3 regions of the Enterobacter sp. genome follow, and region 1 is predicted to be linked to each of the others. Evidence: predicted binding sites of a transcription regulator. Region 1 holds the regulator's gene; each other region holds the start of a gene.
What was found. Region 1 encodes LexA, which represses DNA repair genes until DNA is damaged. Its sites were predicted from a motif close to TNCTGTATGTACATACAGNA; they were not measured.

Region 1 (6,572 bases):
GATCAGCCCACCCACACATCGGCGATGTTTATCTGTGACCGCTGCGGCGTGGTGAAAGAAGAGGCTGCGGAAGGCGTGGAAGACATTATGCATACGCTGGCAGCGAAAATGGGGTTTGCCCTGCGTCATAACGTGATTGAGGCGCACGGGCTCTGTTCCGCGTGCGTGGAGGTGGAAGCCTGTCGCCATCAGGACGCGTGTCAGCACGACCACTCTATTCTGGTGAAGAAAAAGCCGCGTTAACGGCAAAAGAAAAGGCGGCTTAGAGCCGCCCTGTGGGTTATTCAGCGTTACCAGCGGTAGTCGTTACGGGTTTCCCAGTCTTTGACTTCATTTTCCGCCTGATCTTTCGCGTAGCCGTAACGTTCCTGAATTTTACCGACAAGCTGATCGCGTTTACCTTCAATGACGGTCATATCGTCATCAGTCAGCTTACCCCACTTTTCTTTCGCTTTACCTTTGAACTGCTTCCAGTTGCCGCCGATTTCGTCTTTATTCATCATCGTGTCCTCTTAGTTAAGCGTCGGGTCGTAACGTCCGTTACGTTCTTTTCTGCTGGACGTGATAATTATTGTAGTTAAGGATTCCGTACTTAATTTCATATTCGGAATCTTTAACCGTCACGATATATCGTGGCGCGAAGAGAACCAGGTATCGTTTTGCCAGTGGCGGTGCCAGATAAACGCCAGCGATAACCCGCGCAGCGAGAGGAAGACGGCCAGGGCCAGCCACAAACCGTGATTACCCAGCCAGGGAAGCGTTAGCAGCGTCAGACTAAACCCTGCCGCCGCGACCGCCATGCTGTTGCGCATTTCCGCTCCGCGCGTCGCACCAATAAACATGCCGTCCAGCAGATAACACCAGACGCCGACCACCGGTAAGATGACTTGCCAGAGGAGATAGTGACTCGCCAACTCGCGCAGAGCAGGTATAGACGTCAGCAATGCAACGATCTGCTCACCAAAGCAGGCGTAAACCAGACCAAAGGCCAGCGCCACCAGTCCCGACTGACGGCAGGCTGCCCGCCAGACATCCTGAAGCTGCCCGCTTTCTCGCGCACCGTACGCCTGCCCGGAATGCGCTTCAACCGCGTAGGCAAAACCGTCCAGCGCATAGGCGGTAAAGGTCAGAAGCGTCATCAATATCGCGTTGACCGCCACGATTTCTGGCCCCAGTCGAGCCCCGAAAACCGTCAGCGCGCCGAAGCAGAGCTGAAGAAGCAGCGAGCGCAGCATGATGTCACGGTTGAGGGCCAGCAGCTTACGGATATTGCCGCGCCATGCGGTTTTGAGCAGCGCCAGAGAGATCCCGCGCATCGACAGCACGCGCCAGACCATCCACAAGCCAATGATAAAGGTCCCGTATTCGGCAATCGCCGTCGCCAGCGCCGCGCCCCGCACGTTCATATGCAGGCCCATCACCAGCCAGATATCCAGCACAATGTTGAGAAGGTTGCCCACCACCAGCAAAATCACTGGCGCCCGGGCATACTGAACGCCCAGTAGCCACCCCAGCAGAACCAGGTTAGCCAGCGACGCTGGCGCGCTGAGCCACCGGATTTCAAGGAAACGTCGCGCCTGATCCAGTACCGCCTCGCTGCCGCCAACGATATGAAGCGCAAGATCGATCAGGGGTGTCCGTAATACAACGATTAACGCACCCGCGCCAAGCGCGAGTATAAGCGGCTGCACCAGCGCGCGCGCCAGACGCAGCGGATCTTTCGCACCATAAGCCTGTGCGGTAAGACCGGTGGTGCTCATGCGTAAAAAGAGCAACAGCATAAACAGGAAGCTGGTTGCCGTCGCGCCAATCGCCACGCCGCCAAGATAAACCGGTGAATCAAGATGGCCTATAACGGCAGTATCAACCAGTCCCAGCAAAGGCACGGTAATATTGGAGAAAATCATCGGCAGGGCAAGACGCCACAATGCCTTATCTGATGCCGTCAGTAGTGACATGCGAAATACCGGGAAAGGTAGATGAACAGGCTACAGCGGAAGCGTAGCCTGTCAGGAAGAGATTACAGCCATTCACCGTTACGAATCACGCCTACTGCCAGACCTTCGATAGAGAAGTTCTGTTCGCGGAGATCGACCACAATTGGGGTGAACTCGTTGTTTTCAGGCAGTAACTGAACGGTATTACCCTGTTTTTTCAGACGTTTGACGGTGACTTCATCGTCAATGCGCGCGACAACCACCTGGCCGTTACGCACATCCTGCGTTTTATGTACCGCAAGCAGATCGCCGTCAAGAATACCGATGTCTTTCATCGACATGCCGCTAACGCGCAGCAGAAAATCAGCGCTCGGCTTGAACATGGCTGGATCGACCTGGTAATGACCTTCAATATGCTGCTGTGCCAGTAAAGGCTCACCGGCAGCAACACGACCTACCAGCGGAATGCCCGTCTCTTCTTCTACCAGCAGTCGGATACCGCGTGACGCGCCTGATACAATCTCAATCACGCCTTTACGCGCCAGCGCTTTCAGGTGTTCTTCGGCAGCATTCGGAGAACGGAAACCCAGACGCTGCGCGATTTCCGCACGCGTAGGTGGCATACCCGTCTGGCCGATATGATCCCGGATGAGATCAAACACCTCTTGCTGCCTGGTCGTTAACGCTTTCATTCCGCCCCCTGGGTGTATATACAGTTATGCTGTGAGTATATACAGTCAAAGGCGATTTTGGAACCAAAAACTGCACAAAAAACCAGGGACTTAATTATTCCTCGAGGCTCATCGGAAATGTGACCAAAGCAGCGTGACCCAGGTGATAACGGCAGTGATAATCGCCAGTAACACGGCAGCAGATCCCATGTCTTTTGCGCGGCCAGAAAGCTCATGGAAATCGGAACCGATGCGATCCACAACGGCCTCAATAGCGCTATTAAGAATTTCCACTATCATCACCAGAAGTACGGAACCGATAAGAAGTACGCGGGTAATAGCATCAACATCAAGGAAACAGGCGACGATCACCGCGATGATAGCGGCGACGCCCTCCTGGCGAAACGCGGCCTCGTTGGCCCATGCGGCACGGAAACCTTTCCATGAATAGCCGGCGGCTTTGATGATACGTGTTAACCCAGTGGTATTATTGGCCATTAAAAGAACCTTTTTTAAAAAAGAGCGTCAGTAACAGGAGCCGTAGCGCGTTTCGCTACAGCCTGAAGTATGACGGGTAACAACAGAAATTTTGCGCGCTTTCTGTTATCCTTGCGCCGCAATTGCATTATTAACCAGAGGCTTTACATCGTTTATGTCCGGCTGGCCACGAATTTACTACAAATTACTTAATTTACCATTAAGCATCCTGGTAAAAAGCAAGTCTATCCCAGCAGAACCCGCGCTGGAACTGGGGCTCGATACGTCGCGTCCCATTATGTACGTTTTGCCTTATAACTCGAAGGCTGACTTACTGACGCTTCGCGCCCAGTGTCTGGCGCATGACTTACCAGATCCGCTTGAACCGCTGGAAGTTGACGGTACGCTGCTGCCGCGCTACGTGTTCATCCACGGCGGGCCGCGCGTGTTTACCTATTACACGCCGAAAGAAGAGTCCATCAAGCTGTTCCATGACTATCTCGACCTGCACCGCAGCAACCCCGATCTGGATGTGCAGATGGTGCCGGTATCGGTGATGTTTGGTCGTCGCCCGGGCCGCGAAAAAGGTGAAGAGAACCCGCCGCTGCGCATGCTTAACGGCATCCAGAAGTTCTTTGCGGTCTCCTGGCTGGGACGCGACAGCTTTGTGCGTTTCTCCCCTTCCGTTTCGCTGCGTCGCATGGCGGACGAGCACGGCACCGACAAGATCATCGCGCAAAAACTGGCGCGCGTGGCGCGTATGCACTTCGCTCGTCAGCGCCTCGCTGCCGTAGGGCCACGCCTCCCGGCGCGTCAGGATCTGTTCAACAAGCTGCTGGCTTCCAAAGCAATTGCCCGCGCCGTTGAAGATGAAGCGCGCAGCAAGAAAATTTCGCATGAGAAAGCCCAGCAGAACGCCATTGCGCTGATGGAAGAGATTGCAGCGAACTTCTCTTACGAGATGATTCGCCTTTCCGATCGTATCCTCGGCTTTACGTGGAACCGCCTGTATCAGGGCATCAACGTTCATAACGCCGAACGTGTACGCCAACTGGCGCATGATGGCCATGAGATTGTCTATGTCCCCTGCCACCGCAGCCACATGGACTACCTGCTCCTTTCCTACGTGCTCTATCATCAGGGGCTGGTACCACCGCACATAGCTGCCGGTATCAACCTGAACTTCTGGCCGGCGGGCCCGATTTTCCGTCGCCTGGGTGCGTTCTTTATTCGTCGTACCTTCAAGGGCAACAAGCTCTACTCCACCGTGTTCCGCGAGTATCTGGGCGAGCTGTTCAGCCGCGGCTATTCCGTGGAGTACTTCGTTGAAGGCGGTCGTTCCCGTACCGGTCGTCTGCTCGATCCGAAGACCGGCACGCTGTCGATGACCATCCAGGCCATGCTGCGCGGAGGTACCCGTCCGATCACGCTGGTGCCTATCTACATCGGCTACGAGCACGTGATGGAAGTGGGCACGTACGCGAAAGAGCTGCGTGGCGCGACCAAAGAGAAAGAGAGCCTGCCGCAGATGCTGCGCGGCTTGAGCAAGCTGCGCAATCTCGGTCAGGGCTACGTGAACTTCGGCGAGCCGATGCCGCTGATGACGTACCTGAATCATCATGTTCCGGAGTGGCGCGAGTCCATCGATCCTATCGAAGCGGTGCGTCCGGCCTGGCTGACGCCAACGGTTAATGGCATCGCGTCCGAGCTGATGGTGCGCATTAACAACGCCGGTGCGGCTAACGCCATGAACCTGTGCTGTACGGCGCTTCTGGCTTCGCGCCAGCGCTCGCTGACCCGTGAACAGCTCACAGAGCAGCTGGATTGCTATCTGGATATGATGCGGAACGTGCCGTATTCGGTTGATTCGACCGTACCTTCTGCGACCGCCAGTGAGCTTATCGATCACGCGCTTCAGATGAATAAGTTTGAAGTCGAAAAGGACACGATCGGCGACATCATCATCCTGCCGCGCGAGCAGGCGGTGCTGATGACCTACTACCGCAACAACATCACGCATATGCTGATGCTGCCGTCGCTAATGGCCGCCATTATTACCCAGCATCGACATATTTCCCGTCAGGAGCTACTGCGCCATCTTGAGACCATCTATCCGATGCTGAAAGCGGAGCTGTTCCTGCGCTGGAGTAGGGATGAGCTGGCGACAGAACTGGATAAGATGACGGAAGAGATGCGTCGCCAGGGGCTGATTACCCTGAACAACGACGAGCTGCACATCAATCCGTCACGCTCCCGCACCCTGCAGCTGCTGGCGGCCGGTGCGCGCGAAACGCTGCAGCGCTACGCCATCACGTTCTGGCTGCTGAGCGCGAACCCGTCCATCAACCGCGGTACGCTGGAGAAAGAGAGCCGGACGCTGGCCCAGCGTCTGTCCGTTTTGCACGGCATTAACGCCCCTGAATTCTTCGACAAAGCAGTCTTCAGTTCTCTGGTGCTGACGCTGCGTGATGAAGGCTTCATCAGCGATACGGGTGATGCCGAACCGGAAGAGACGCTGAAAGTGTACCAGATGCTGGCAGAGCTGATTACCTCGGACGTGCGTTTGACGATTGAGAGCGCCACGCAGGGCGAGTAACGCAATGCCGGGTTATGGCCCGGCCTGACGCCCTGGATAATAAAAAGGCCCGGTAAGCGCTTACGCTACCGGGCCTTATTTTTGAGCCTGGTCAAATCACCGCATTCAGCTCAGCAGTGTAAAGGCTATCATCCCGACAATCGCACCCGTCGTGCCGAGTATGGTTTCCATCAGCGTCCAGGTTTTCAGGGTTTGCGCTTCGGTGGCGCCGGTAAACTTACCGAACAGCCAGAAGCCGGCGTCGTTAACGTGAGAGACCACAATCGAACCGCCCGCGATACAGATAGAGAGCGCGGCCATCTGGGCACCGGAGTAGTTCAGCTGTTCAATCACCGGCATCACCAGACCCACGGCGGTTAAACACGCCACGGTGGCGGAACCCTGAATGATACGAACCGCCGCCGCCAGGACAAAGCAGGTTACCGCAATCGGCAGGCCCATCCCGGTCAGCGCTTCGCCCAGAGCCGGCCCCACGCCGGAATCCACCAGTACCTGCTTGAACACGCCGCCGGCACCAATCACCAGCAGGATAATACCCGCAGGCTGCAGCGCGGCACCGCAGATCTCCATCACCCGGTCTTTTGGCATCCCCTGACGCATCGCCAGGCCGTAAATCGCCACCAGGCACGCCACCAGGATCGCCGTGAACGGGTGACCGATGAACTCAAACCATTCGTACGCGGTAGAACCCACCGGCACAAAGCGCGCGGCGATGGTTTTCAGACCCACGAGAACCAGCGGGAGCAGGATCAGCGACAGGCTGAAGCCGAAGGACGGCATTTTGCCCTCGCCCAGGTGCGGCTCGGTGACGTCATCCGGAATATGCAGCTCAACGTAACGGCTGATGAAGTTACCCCAGAGCGGGCCGGCGATAATCATTCCCGGAATTGC
Region 2 (6,572 bases), on a different contig from region 1:
GGCACGTTCGGGGAGTGGATGTCGTACACGCCCGGCCCGATTTCGTTCGGGTAGTCGAATTCTTCAAACGACTCCAGCAGCTCCATATCTGAACGCGAGGTCTCAATAGTGATCACGTCGGCGTCCAGCGCGGCAATAGAATCCATGATGTCGTTAAATTCGCAGTAACACATGTGGGTGTGGATCTGAGTGTCGTCCTTCGCCACCGCGGCGTTGATGCGGAACGCCTCCACGCCCCACTGCAGGTAGGCGTCCCAGTCGCTGCGACGCAGCGGCAGACCTTCGCGCAGGGCCGGTTCGTCAATCTGAATAATGCCAATGCCTGCGGCTTCCAGATCCGCCACCTCATCACGCAGCGCCAGGGCGATCTGTTTGGCGATGGTTTCACGGGTCACGTCTTCACGCGGGAAGGACCAGCAAAGAATGGTCACAGGACCGGTGAGCATGCCTTTCACCGGCTTGTCGGTCAGGGACTGGGCGTACTTCGCCCACTCAACCGTGATCGCTTCCGGACGGCTGACGTCACCGATGACCACCGGCGGCTTCACGCATCGGGAGCCATAGCTCTGCACCCAGCCGTTCTGGGTAAAGACGAAGCCGTCCAGGTGCTCGCCAAAGTATTCCACCATGTCATTACGCTCTGCTTCACCGTGCACCAGCACGTCCAGCCCAAGGCGTTCCTGCTCGATAATCGCCTGCTTGATGTGTTCCGCGATCCCGGTGCGGTAGTGATTCGCATCCAGATTGCCCTTTTTAAAGTCCAGACGCAGGCCGCGGATCTCGGTGGTCTGCGGGAAGGAACCAATCGTCGTGGTCGGCCACGCAGGCAGATTGAAGCGGGCGCGCTGGGCTTCGGCGCGCACCTCATACGGGCTCTGGCGCTGGCTGTCCTGGGCGGTGATGGCCGCCAGACGTTTTTCCACCGCCGGGTTATGCACGCGCGCGGAGTGGCGGCGCGCCCGGATCGGGGCGCTCCATTCGGTAATTGCCGCCGTGTCGCCGCTGTTCAGCGCGTCGCGCAGCAGGGCCAGCTCTTCACATTTTTGCAGCGCGAAGGCAAACCAGCTCTTTACTTCAGGGTCGAGACGGGTTTCCACGCTCAGGTCGATCGGGCTGTGCAGCAGCGAGCAGGACGAGGCCACCCACAGCTCACGTTTACCGACGATGTCTTTGATTTGTGCATATTTCTCGGTCAGATCGGCGCGCCAGACGTTACGGCCATTCACCAGACCGGCGGAGAGCAGCCAGTCTGCGGGCAGGCGCTTATGCAGCTCCGTCACATCATCTTTACCGTGTACAAGGTCTACGTGCAGGCCCTGCACCGGCAGCGCGGTAATCGTGTTCAGGTTCGGCGTCACGCCTTCGAAATAGGTTGTCAGTAGCAGCTTCACCTCCCCGGTGAGCGCATCATACGCCGGTTTGAAGGCATCGAGCCATTCCTGAGGCAACTCGAGCACCAGCGCCGGTTCGTCGATTTGCACCCACTGAATGCCGCGTTTGCCCAGCTCAATCAGCACCTGTTTGTAGACCGGCAGAATGTCCTTCAGCAGGCTCAGACGATCGAACTGCTCGCCTTTGACTTTCCCCAGCCACAGATAGGTCACTGGCCCCAGCAGCACGGGTTTAACCTGGTGGCCCAGCGCCAGCGCTTCGTCCACTTCATCCAGAAGCTGCGTCCAGGTCAGTTTAAACTGCTGACCTTTTACGAACTCCGGCACCATATAGTGATAGTTAGTGTTAAACCACTTAGTCATTTCCGCCGCTGCCGCTGGCTCACCCGTTGGCGCACGGCCACGGCCGATGCGGAACAGGGTATCGATATCTACCGATCCATCTTTGTTCTGATGACGAGCCGGCACGTTGCCAAGCAGCAGGCTGGTCGTCAGAACATGGTCGTACCAGGCGAAATCGCCCACCGGCAGCAGGTCAATGCCCGCCTGCTTCTGCTGATCCCAGTGGCGGGCGCGCAGCTCGCGTCCCACCGCCAGCAGCTCTTCACGCGTGGCGTTACCCGCCCAGTAGCTTTCTTGCGCTTTTTTCAGCTCGCGACGCAGGCCAACGCGAGGGAAACCGAGAGTGTGATTGCGGATTGTCATGGTGTACCCCTTGTGAAATTCGTTATTTAGACGTCCAGATGTTTACACTTCTATAATTGGCAGGTACTGTATATTCCTCAAGCGCAAAATGTTCATGGCGAAGTGAAGGACTTTCATGATCGAGATTAAACACCTGAAAACGCTACAAGCGTTGCGAAACTGCGGTTCGCTCGCGGCTGCTGCGGCCACGCTGCACCAGACACAGTCCGCCCTTTCTCACCAGTTCAGCGATCTGGAACAACGCCTCGGCTTCCGTCTTTTTGTGCGTAAAAGCCAGCCGCTACGCTTTACGCCGCAGGGTGAAATTCTCCTTCAGCTGGCGAATCAGGTTCTGCCGCAAATCGCGAGCGCGCTGCAGGCGTGTAACGAACCGCAGCAGACCAAACTGCGTATCGCTATTGAGTGCCACAGCTGTATTCAGTGGCTGACCCCCGCGCTTGAGAACTTCCGCCAGAAGTGGCCGCAGGTGGAGATGGACTTTAAATCCGGCGTGACGTTCGACCCGCAGCCATCGCTGCAGCAGGGCGAGCTGGATCTGGTCATGACCTCTGACATTCTGCCGCGCAGCGGCCTGCACTATTCGCCGATGTTTGATTATGAGGTGCGCCTGGTGCTGGCGCCGGACCACCCGCTGGCGGCCAAAACGCGCATCACGCCGGAAGACCTGGCGACGGAAACGCTGCTGATTTACCCGGTTCAGCGCAGTCGTCTGGATATCTGGCGTCACTTCCTGCAGCCCGCGGGCATTAGCCCGCAGCTGAAAAGCGTGGATAACACCCTGCTGCTGATTCAGATGGTGGCGGCCAGCATGGGTATCGCGGCGCTGCCGCACTGGGTGGTGGAGAGTTTTGAACGCCAGGGCCTGGTGGTCACCAAAACCCTGGGTGAAGGACTGTGGAGCCGGCTGTACGCCGCCGTGCGCGATGGCGAGCAGCGTCAGCCGATTACGGAGGCGTTTATTCGCTCAGCGCGGAACCACGCGTGCGACCATCTTCCGTTTGTGCGGAGCGCGGAGCGACCCAGCGTCGATGGACCCACAGCGAAGCCAGGATCACCGCTCCCCCAATAAGGAAGCTTGGCCAGTGCGGCTGTTGCTGCCAGATGGCAAGGTTGACCAGCAGCCCTGCCGGGACATGCACGTTGTTCATAATCCCCAGCGTACCGGCGTCGACCTGCGTCGCGCCGTAGTTCCACATGAAGTACCCCAACCCGGAAGCCACGACGCCCAGCCAGACCAGAACACCCCACTGTACGATGGTGGTAGGCAACTTTTGCGGGTTACCGAGCATAAACCACGCCGCTACCGCGACAATCGCGGCGCCCATATAAAACCATGCGAACGCGTTATGCTGCGGCATCGGACGGGTTTCCATCAGGCGTTTGTAGCCCACCATGCCGATAGCGAAACTGATGTTGGCGAGCTGGACGAACATCAGCCCGGTCCAGAAGTGATCGCTTACTTTGTCGTAGCGAATAATCGCCGCGCCAATCACCGCCAGCGCCGCGCTCAGCAGGTATCCCCAGCGCAGACGGCGTTTACTCAGCAGATCGTAAATCAGCGTGATGTAGAGCGGCGTCAGCACGGTAAAGAGCAGGAATTCCGAGACGGACAGATAGACGTAAGCCCGGAAGCTGAACAAATACATGATGCCGAGCTGCATCGCCCCCACCAGCATATACAGCACAATCGTTTTCAGCGACTGTCCGCGCGTGCGCAGAAACGGCAGGAACACCAGTGCCGCCAGCCCCACGCGCATCAGCACCGAGAAGTAGCTGTCGACCGAACCGGCAAGGTATTCGCCAATCAGGCTAAAGGAGAAGGCCCACAGGATAGTGGTGATAATGAGTAGCGCCACAATGCTTGTCTCTCAGAAAGAAGGAGAGGCATTGTAGCGAACTCTTTAGTTGACAACTGGGCAATAAACAATCAAGTGAAGATTATTCAAGGAACAGCTTGCGCAGATACTTCGGTACCGCGTTGTCAGCGTTAGAACCAATGACTTCCAGTTCAGGGTGGAGATCCTTCAGACGCTGGTGCGCGTTCTGCATGATGCAGCCCTTGCCTGCCATTGAAAGCATCTCGGCGTCGTTCATGCCGTCACCGAAGGCGATACAGTCTTTGAGCCCGAAGCCCAGGCGTTTCGCAACCGCTTCCAGCGCGTGACCTTTGGAGACGCCACCCGCCATCACTTCAAGACAGGTCAGGGTTGAGAAGCTTACGTTGACGCGATCGCCCCAGCGAGCGTTGATCGCCTGTTCCAGGGGGAGCAGCTCTTCGTGGCTGTCGCAGGTGAAGAACACCTTGCTGATCCCTTCCGGCTCCAGCAGGCCCGGTTCGTAAAGGGAGTAGTTGAATACCGCCTCCTTGAAGAAACGCATTTCATCCGGACGGTGGCGGTTCATAAACCAGTCGTCGTCGCGGTAAACGTTAGTGACGATAGCCGGGTTGTTATGCACCACGCCAAACAGATCGGCGGCAATATCGCGATCCAGGTTGTGGGTAAAGATCAGGTTGCCGTCGGTATCATGCACGCGCGCACCGTTGGAGGTGATCATGTACGATTTGATCTCGAGATTATCGCGGATCTGCCCCACGTCGACGTGGTGGCGGCCGGTGGCGAACACAAAGTTCACACCACGGGCAGTCAGGAGTTTTAAGGTCTCTTTCGCGTAAGGCGACAGGGTGTGGTCGGGGGAAAGCAGCGTGCCATCTAAATCAGATGCAACAACCTGGTACATAGGGATTTCAACCTCTGGTGGAAAACAAAAATCAATTATGCCTGTTGAAAAATTCAACAATGGCGTTGAGCGCGACTGAGCGCATAGCGTCCTTTTCAAAAAGGATCTCATGGAACGCGCCGTTAATGACCAGCGGTTTACCCCCTTCACAAGGGTGACCGGCAGCAGCGCGCAGTTCACAATAGCGGTCATGCATGCGGTTATCCACCACACGCTCTTCTTCCGCCTGAATCAGAAGCGTCGGCGTATCATCATCACCTACGCCCGCCAGCACCTGCTCACCGGCCATAATACCCTCCCGCACCCAGTGCCAGGTCGGGCCGCCGACGCGTAAGCGTGGTTCATCGGCATAAAAGCGCAGGTTGCGGCGATAACGCTGCCGACTGTGGGTTAAGACGTTGATGGCGAACGGCAGCGCGCGCCAGCGTCCTGTACCTATGGCGTAACCTTCACGAATGCGCTGATGGCCCTCAGCCCAGTCAAGAAGATGACGCACCATCCAGTCAGGAAAACGGATAACGATACCGTACATCGGCGCGGTCAGCGCAATGGCATCGCACTGGTGTTCATAACGCTGCAAAAACAGCGTCGATATCGCGCCCCCCATGGAGTGCGCAAGGATATACCGCTTGCGCCAGGGACCAGGCTGAACGTCCTGCTGCCAGAAGGCGGCAAAATCGTCGACGTAATCGCTGAAGCGATCGACGTGCCCACGGTGCGTGTCCGGTAGCAGTCGTCCGGACAGCCCCTGTCCACGATGGTCGATAATCAGGACATCGAACCCCATATGGACCAGGTCGTAGGCCAGCTCAGCGTATTTAACGTAGCTTTCAATACGCCCAGGGCAGACCACAATCACTCGATCATTTTTTTCATTTCGGAAACGAACGAAACGCACCGGGATGCCCCCGACGCCCGTAAACTCATCTTCCTCACGCTGCCGCCAGAAATCGGTCAGCGGCCCCATAGAGAAAGCAGCAAAAGCGTTTTCTCGTGTTTCCCAGTCCTTTTTCTGCTGAAACATTGGGTTTCCACTCACGTAATCCAGGGAATATCGTTTTTTTCGTCACCGGTCACAAAATGACTCAATAATAGCGTATTGTGGCATAAAAATAGACGGTTCGGGAGTTTCAAATGACCTTCGAGTGGTGGTTCGCCTACCTGCTGACATCCATTATCCTCAGCCTTTCTCCGGGTTCGGGTGCTATTAACACCATGACTACCTCCATCAACCACGGTTACCGCGGTGCGGTGGCGTCGATTGCCGGTTTGCAGGCCGGGCTGGGCATTCATATTGTGCTGGTTGGGATTGGTCTGGGGACACTTTTCTCCCGCTCGGTGCTGGCGTTTGAAGTGCTGAAATGGGCCGGGGCAGCTTATCTGATATGGCTCGGCATCCAGCAGTGGCGCGCGGCAGGTTCCATCAACCTGAATACTCTCGCGCAGACGCAAAACCGCGGCCATCTGTTTAAGCGGGCGGTGTTCGTCAACCTGACCAACCCGAAGAGCATCGTTTTCCTCGCCGCGCTGTTCCCGCAGTTTATCGTTCCGCATCAGCCGCAGGTGATGCAGTACGTGGTGCTGGGCGCGACCACCATTATCGTCGATATCATCGTGATGATTGGATACGCGACGCTGGCGCAGCGAATTGCGGCGTGGATTAAAGGGCCTAAGCAGATGAAGGCCCTGAATAAAGTCTTTGGCTCGCTGTTTATGCTGGTTGGCGCGCTGCTTGCG
Region 3 (6,572 bases), on a different contig from region 1:
GAAAGCCTGAATCACCGGCGTGGTTTTTGGCACATCAATAAAACCACGTTCCGTCACTTCAATTTTGATTTGCTGCGCGCGGACGGCGTAGTGGCGAGCCTTGTCGGAAATCATAGCGATCAGCCGCGAGGAGTGAAAATCCGTGGCCGACAGGTTAATCGAAATATAGAGATGCGGATGCTCGGCCAGGAAATGGCCCAGATCGTTGAACACCTCCTCAACGACATAGTCCGTAATCCGCTCGCTCATTCCCTCATTTTCCGCCAGCGGAATAAACTCAGCCGGGCTCATCACCTGCCCGTTAAAACCCGGCCAGCGTAACAACGCTTCCGCACCCACACACTGGTTGTTCTTGATATCAATAATCGGCTGATAGTGGACGCAAAGCTGTCGCTTGTTCAGCGCCCGGTGCAGTAAGCGCCCCGGTGAATTAAGCTCACGATGGGTACGGGACCATACCAGCAAAATAATAATGCTGCAGATCATGCCCAGCGGTAGCGTCAACGTCGCCTGGTGATAAAGCGTTTCATAAAAGCGTTTATTCGATGTCGACACAATGGCCGCAATAGGTCTTTTGGGAGACGTTACTATCGTATAAAAGCGGTTATCTTTTTGAAATACCGATTCCTTATCTCGAATCATCGAATTTAATAAAGAAACATTGGCTTTCTGGCTAACCGAAAAGAAAGCATTGGTTACCGTGTCGTACACCCCCCACGAGAGAGAATGATCCGCGGACATGACTTCGCTGTATGAAAGCGGATTGACGACCACCACATAATTTCCGCGCTGCATATATGTCATTTTATAGCCATTATAAAATGGGGTATCGCGATAATAATAGATAGCGACGTCAGGTTTACGCGTGTAATTAGCGACAGGAATAGCGTAGGGATGATCCGGTGTAAAAACGGTCGAACAAAGAAAATTCTGACCTTCAGCGTAAATTAAATCGGCGACAAACAGGCGGCCACGAACAACGTTCAGCATATATTGACGGTGTCCCGGCGTGCAAAGCTCACCCTGATATTTTTCAGCCTCGTCCCGGGCCAGCTCAACTTGTTGAATAACCAGCTCTGTTTTGTCCAAAGCCAGTTCAGCAAATGTGCGTAGCTGTGCGCTTGTTTCAGACACGGCGCGTAGCTGGGCAAACCATAGCGCAAGCATCACCGGCAGCATAACTACCATGATGATCCCTACCACCCTGAGCATTTTGCGCTGCGCGCTACGATTCATTTCCCGCCCTATATCCCTGCATGTTGTACGCCTGTAGTAATGAAGGCCGGATGCTTTGTTAAACAGGTGATTACGTTGCATGAATCATGCAAAGTTAGCAACTGACTTTTAGTATTAAAAATCTTAAATTTCGTTATGACGATAATATTTTCCCGTAAGTTAAACTGTAAGTATTCGTTCCGTTTCAATTAAGGGAAATAATTATCCAGCCCGCCGGGGCCGACGGAAAGATAACACAACAGGCGATCGTTGATTAAGCCAAACGTCTGACAGCATGAAAAAAGTACAACATCGTCATGACGTTTTATGCTATTTGCGCCGGGTACTGTGTTTGTTGATTTATAAATAATCAGTCTTGACCACAGTATTTTCAGTAATGGCGGAGAATAACGCCCCTGTTATAAAAACCGAATTTGCGGTATCCCCACTTACCCGACGGTCGTTTCCGGCACGTTGTGGGTTCACTTCCTCATGCGCCGAGGCTGGTCCTGCCTACAGAATCGCTTTTCCTGAGGAATAAAATCCTCTTTTTTGATCGCACTGGCACTGGCGAATAAATCATCAATTGTGATATAGTTCACACATATTTTGTAACGAGAAACACTGTTTCATTCAGTTCGTCTGTTTTGTAGAGGATGGGTTTTATGGCAACCATTACTACCAGCATGGTTCTTCTGCGCTGGCCTTTGTTGAGTGCGGTACTGATGTTTTTAGCCAGCACGCTGAACATTCAGTTTCGTAAATCTGACTATGCGGGTCTTGCTGTCATCAGCACCCTGCTGGGGCTGGGCGCTGCCTGCTGGTTTGCAACGGGTCTGCTTGGTATCACCCTGTTGGATATCGCTGCCGTCTGGGAAAATATTAAAGTGGTGATGGTTGAGGCGATGAGCCACACGCCGCCAGACTGGCCGATGGTGATTACCTGATCCCTTACGGAATAAAAAAACCCAGACGATGGTCTGGGTTTTTTGTTTAGCACGCGGAAATCAGAACGGAATGTCGTCGTCGAAATCCATTGGCGGTTCGTTAGACGGCGCCGGAGCAGACTGCTGCTGCGGACGAGACTGTGCTCCGCCGCTGAACTGGTTGCCACCCTGCGGCTGCTGAGGCTGACCCCAACCGCCCTGCTGCTGGCTCTGACCGCCACCTGCAGGTGCGCCGCCGCCCTGACGGCCACCCAGCATCTGCATGGTGCCGCCCACGTTGACCACTACTTCAGTCGTATACTTCTCAGCTCCGGACTGATCGGTCCATTTGCGGGTACGCAGCTGGCCTTCGATATAGACCTGAGAACCTTTGCGCAGATATTCTCCGGCCACTTCGGCCAGTTTGCCAAACAGCACAACGCGGTGCCATTCGGTCTGCTCTTTCATCTCACCGGTCGCTTTATCACGCCAGGATTCGGAAGTAGCCAGCGTAATGTTGGCAACTGCGCCACCACTCGGCATGTAGCGTACTTCCGGGTCCTGGCCCAGATTACCGACGAGAATCACCTTGTTTACGCCTCTGCTGGCCATGTTCGTGTCTCCTGAATACGTTTCTTAATAGTGTAAACGCGCGAGTGTACCATTTCCATGCTGCACTTTGATAGTTGCGTAGCACGTTCCAGAGTTCTCCCGCAACTCAACATTGTTACACAGCGAATCAGAAAATGCATTCCAATACTGTATATTCAAACAGGTCAAATTGTGTCATAATTAGCCGTTTCTGACAGCCGTTTGTCCTTCAAACAAACCAGGCAATCCGTGTTCCAACCGGGAAAGGTGAATGGATAAGATCGAAGTTCGGGGCGCCCGCACCCACAATCTCAAGAATATCAACCTCATAATCCCTCGCGACAAACTCATTGTCGTGACCGGGCTTTCGGGGTCTGGCAAATCCTCACTGGCTTTCGACACTCTGTATGCCGAAGGACAGCGTCGTTACGTTGAATCGCTCTCGGCGTACGCTCGTCAGTTCCTGTCACTGATGGAAAAACCGGATGTCGACCATATTGAAGGGTTGTCACCTGCTATCTCTATTGAGCAGAAGTCCACGTCGCATAACCCGCGCTCAACGGTCGGTACCATTACCGAAATTCATGACTACCTGCGTCTGCTGTATGCCCGCGTGGGCGAGCCGCGCTGCCCGGACCACGACGTCCCGCTGGCGGCGCAAACCGTGAGCCAGATGGTCGATAACGTGCTGTCGCAGCCGGAAGGCAAGCGCCTGATGCTCCTTGCGCCAATCATCAAAGAGCGTAAGGGCGAACACACCAAAACGCTGGAAAACCTGGCAAGCCAGGGCTATATCCGCGCCCGTATCGACGGCGAAGTGTGTGACCTGTCCGATCCACCAAAGCTGGAGCTGCAGAAGAAGCACACCATCGAAGTGGTGATTGACCGCTTTAAGGTGCGCGACGATCTCGCCACGCGACTGGCGGAATCCTTTGAAACGGCGCTGGAACTCTCTGGCGGCACGGCCGTGGTCTCCGACATGGACGATCCAAAAGCGGAAGAGCTGCTCTTCTCCGCCAACTTTGCCTGCCCGATTTGCGGCTACAGCATGCGCGAGCTGGAACCGCGCCTGTTCTCCTTTAACAACCCGGCGGGCGCGTGCCCGACGTGTGACGGCCTGGGCGTGCAGCAGTATTTCGATCCGGATCGCGTGATCCAGAACCCGGAGCTGTCGCTGGCGGGCGGGGCCATTCGCGGCTGGGACAAGCGTAACTTCTACTACTTCCAGATGCTGAAATCGCTGGCAGAACACTACAAGTTCGACGTTGAAGCGCCGTGGGCCAGCCTGAGCCCGAACGTGCACAAAGTGATCCTGTTCGGTTCCGGTAAAGAGAACATCGAGTTCAAATACATGAACGATCGCGGCGATACCTCCGTGCGTCGCCACCCGTTCGAAGGGGTGCTGCACAACATGGAGCGCCGCTACAAAGAGACTGAATCCAGCGCGGTGCGCGAGGAGCTGGCGAAGTTCATCAGCAACCGCTCCTGTGCCACCTGTGAAGGAACGCGCCTGCGCCGCGAAGCGCGCCACGTGTTTGTGGAAAACACGGCGCTGCCGACCATCTCAGACATGAGCATCGGCCACGCGATGGACTTCTTCAATAACCTGAAGCTCTCCGGCCAGCGCGCGAAAATAGCCGAAAAAGTGCTGAAAGAGATTGGCGATCGCCTGAAATTCCTGGTGAACGTCGGCCTGAACTACCTGACGTTATCCCGCTCGGCAGAAACGCTCTCCGGCGGTGAAGCGCAGCGTATACGTCTGGCGAGCCAGATTGGCGCGGGTCTGGTAGGCGTGATGTACGTACTGGATGAGCCGTCCATCGGCTTGCACCAGCGCGACAACGAGCGTCTGCTCGGCACGCTGGTCCACCTGCGCAACCTCGGCAACACGGTAATCGTGGTCGAGCACGATGAAGATGCGATCCGCGCGGCTGATCACGTGATCGATATTGGTCCGGGCGCAGGCGTACACGGCGGGCAGGTGGTTGCAGAAGGGACGCTGAAGGACATCATGGCGGTGCCCGAATCGCTGACCGGTCAGTACATGAGCGGCAAGCGTAAGATTGAGGTGCCAAAACAGCGCGTAGCGGCAGATCCAGAAAAAGTGCTGAAGCTGACCGGCGCGCGCGGCAACAATCTCAAAGACGTCACCCTGACGCTGCCTGTTGGCCTGTTTACCTGTATCACCGGCGTATCCGGTTCCGGTAAATCGACGCTGATCAACGATACGCTGTTCCCGATTGCGCAGACGGCGCTGAACGGCGCGACGCTGGCCGAGCCGGCGCCGTACCGTGACATCCAGGGGCTGGAGCATTTCGACAAAGTTATCGATATTGACCAGAGCCCGATTGGCCGTACCCCGCGCTCTAACCCGGCAACCTATACCGGCGTCTTCACGCCCGTACGTGAACTGTTTGCCGGTGTGCCGGAAGCACGCTCCCGCGGCTATACGCCAGGACGTTTCAGCTTTAACGTACGCGGTGGCCGCTGCGAAGCGTGCCAGGGCGATGGCGTGATCAAGGTTGAGATGCACTTCCTGCCGGATATCTACGTGCCGTGCGACCAGTGCAAAGGCAAGCGCTATAACCGAGAAACGCTGGAGATTAAGTACAAAGGCAAGACCATCCACGAAGTGCTGGACATGACCATCGAAGAGGCGCGCGAATTCTTTGATGCCGTTCCTGCGCTGGCGCGTAAGCTGCAGACGCTGATGGACGTGGGCCTGACCTACATTCGTCTGGGGCAGTCGGCAACCACGCTGTCCGGCGGCGAAGCGCAGCGCGTGAAGCTGGCGCGCGAGCTGTCAAAACGCGGCACCGGTCAGACGCTCTACATTCTGGACGAGCCGACCACCGGCCTGCACTTTGCCGATATCCAGCAGCTGCTCGACGTGCTGCATCAGTTGCGCGATCAGGGCAACACTATCGTGGTCATCGAACATAACCTGGACGTGATTAAAACCGCGGACTGGATTGTCGATCTCGGCCCGGAAGGCGGCAGCGGCGGCGGTGAAATTCTCGTCTCCGGTACGCCAGAGACGGTTGCAGAGTGCGAAGCCTCGCACACTGCGCGCTTCCTTAAACCGTTGCTGTAATTGTCACACGGAGAGCTGCTGTCGGGTCGTTTCCGGCAGCAGCTCAACCGCCTGCTGATAGGACGCGTCCACCAGGTAGTAAATTTGCGAGCCTGGAATCGATCCATCCAGATAGACGGTGCTCCAGTGCGCCTTATTCAGGTGCTTGCTCGGCCTCACGTCATCATGCTGTTGACGTAGCAAATCAGCCAGTTCAGGGCTGGTTTTCAGCGACGCCGCAGGACGGCCTTCCACCTCTTTCACCATCGCAAACAGCACATCCCCCACCTTAACCTGCGTGGCTTTCCAGTCGCTATGGACGCTCTGCTCCGCGCCGGGCTTGCTCATGCAGTACTGAAGTATCTCCGAAATTGTCATCCTTATTCCCCTTGTAGCGTGGCGATAATTTTACGCGAACCACCGTGAATGCGATGCTCTCCCAGCCAGATCCCCTGCCACGTTCCCAACAGCAGTCGCCCGTTGTGAACCGGCAGCATAAGCGATACGCCCAACAGGGAGGATTTAATATGCGAAGGCATATCGTCTGCCCCCTCATAGTCATGCTCATAAGGGGCGTTGTCCGGGACGCTCTTCAGAAAATGATGCTCCATGTCGGACCGGACGGTGGGATCGCAATTTTCATTAAGCGTGAGAGAGGCAGACGTGTGCTGAAGGAGCAGATGCAGCAAACCCGTCTTGACCCGCGGCAGGTCGCGGATTTGCCCGATGACTTCGTCCGTCACCAGATGAAATCCGCGTGGTTTAGC

Region 2: metR (HTH-type transcriptional regulator MetR) is a predicted target of LexA. The motif match lies at 2,161-2,180, and genes of this name have one in related genera.
Region 3: uvrA (excinuclease ABC subunit UvrA) is a predicted target of LexA. The motif match lies at 2,899-2,918, and genes of this name have one in related genera.

The regions. Positions count from the first base shown of each region.
Region 1 is NZ_CDRQYH010000014.1:273-6,844, forward strand. Features, by position in the region: gene zur (zinc uptake transcriptional repressor Zur) at 1-243, shown strand, start outside; gene ACWYRJ_RS06610 (CsbD family protein) at 291-500, opposite strand; gene dinF (MATE family efflux transporter DinF) at 621-1,958, opposite strand; gene lexA (transcriptional repressor LexA) at 2,021-2,629, opposite strand; gene ACWYRJ_RS06625 (diacylglycerol kinase) at 2,738-3,106, opposite strand; gene plsB (glycerol-3-phosphate 1-O-acyltransferase PlsB) at 3,261-5,681, shown strand; gene gntU (gluconate transporter) at 5,787-6,572, opposite strand, start outside.
Region 2 is NZ_CDRQYH010000013.1:48,622-55,193, reverse strand. Features, by position in the region: gene metE (5-methyltetrahydropteroyltriglutamate--homocysteine S-methyltransferase) at 1-2,096, opposite strand, end outside; gene metR (HTH-type transcriptional regulator MetR) at 2,212-3,165, shown strand; gene ACWYRJ_RS06490 (carboxylate/amino acid/amine transporter) at 3,053-3,952, opposite strand; gene yigL (sugar/pyridoxal phosphate phosphatase YigL) at 4,035-4,835, opposite strand; gene pldB (lysophospholipase L2) at 4,867-5,859, opposite strand; gene rhtB (homoserine/homoserine lactone efflux protein) at 5,970-6,572, shown strand, end outside.
Region 3 is NZ_CDRQYH010000017.1:48,712-55,283, forward strand. Features, by position in the region: gene ACWYRJ_RS07750 (EAL domain-containing protein) at 1-1,236, opposite strand, end outside; gene ACWYRJ_RS07755 (YjcB family protein) at 1,881-2,162, shown strand; gene ssb1 (single-stranded DNA-binding protein SSB1) at 2,223-2,753, opposite strand; gene uvrA (excinuclease ABC subunit UvrA) at 3,004-5,826, shown strand; gene ACWYRJ_RS07770 (MmcQ/YjbR family DNA-binding protein) at 5,830-6,183, opposite strand; gene ACWYRJ_RS07775 (secondary thiamine-phosphate synthase enzyme YjbQ) at 6,186-6,572, opposite strand, start outside.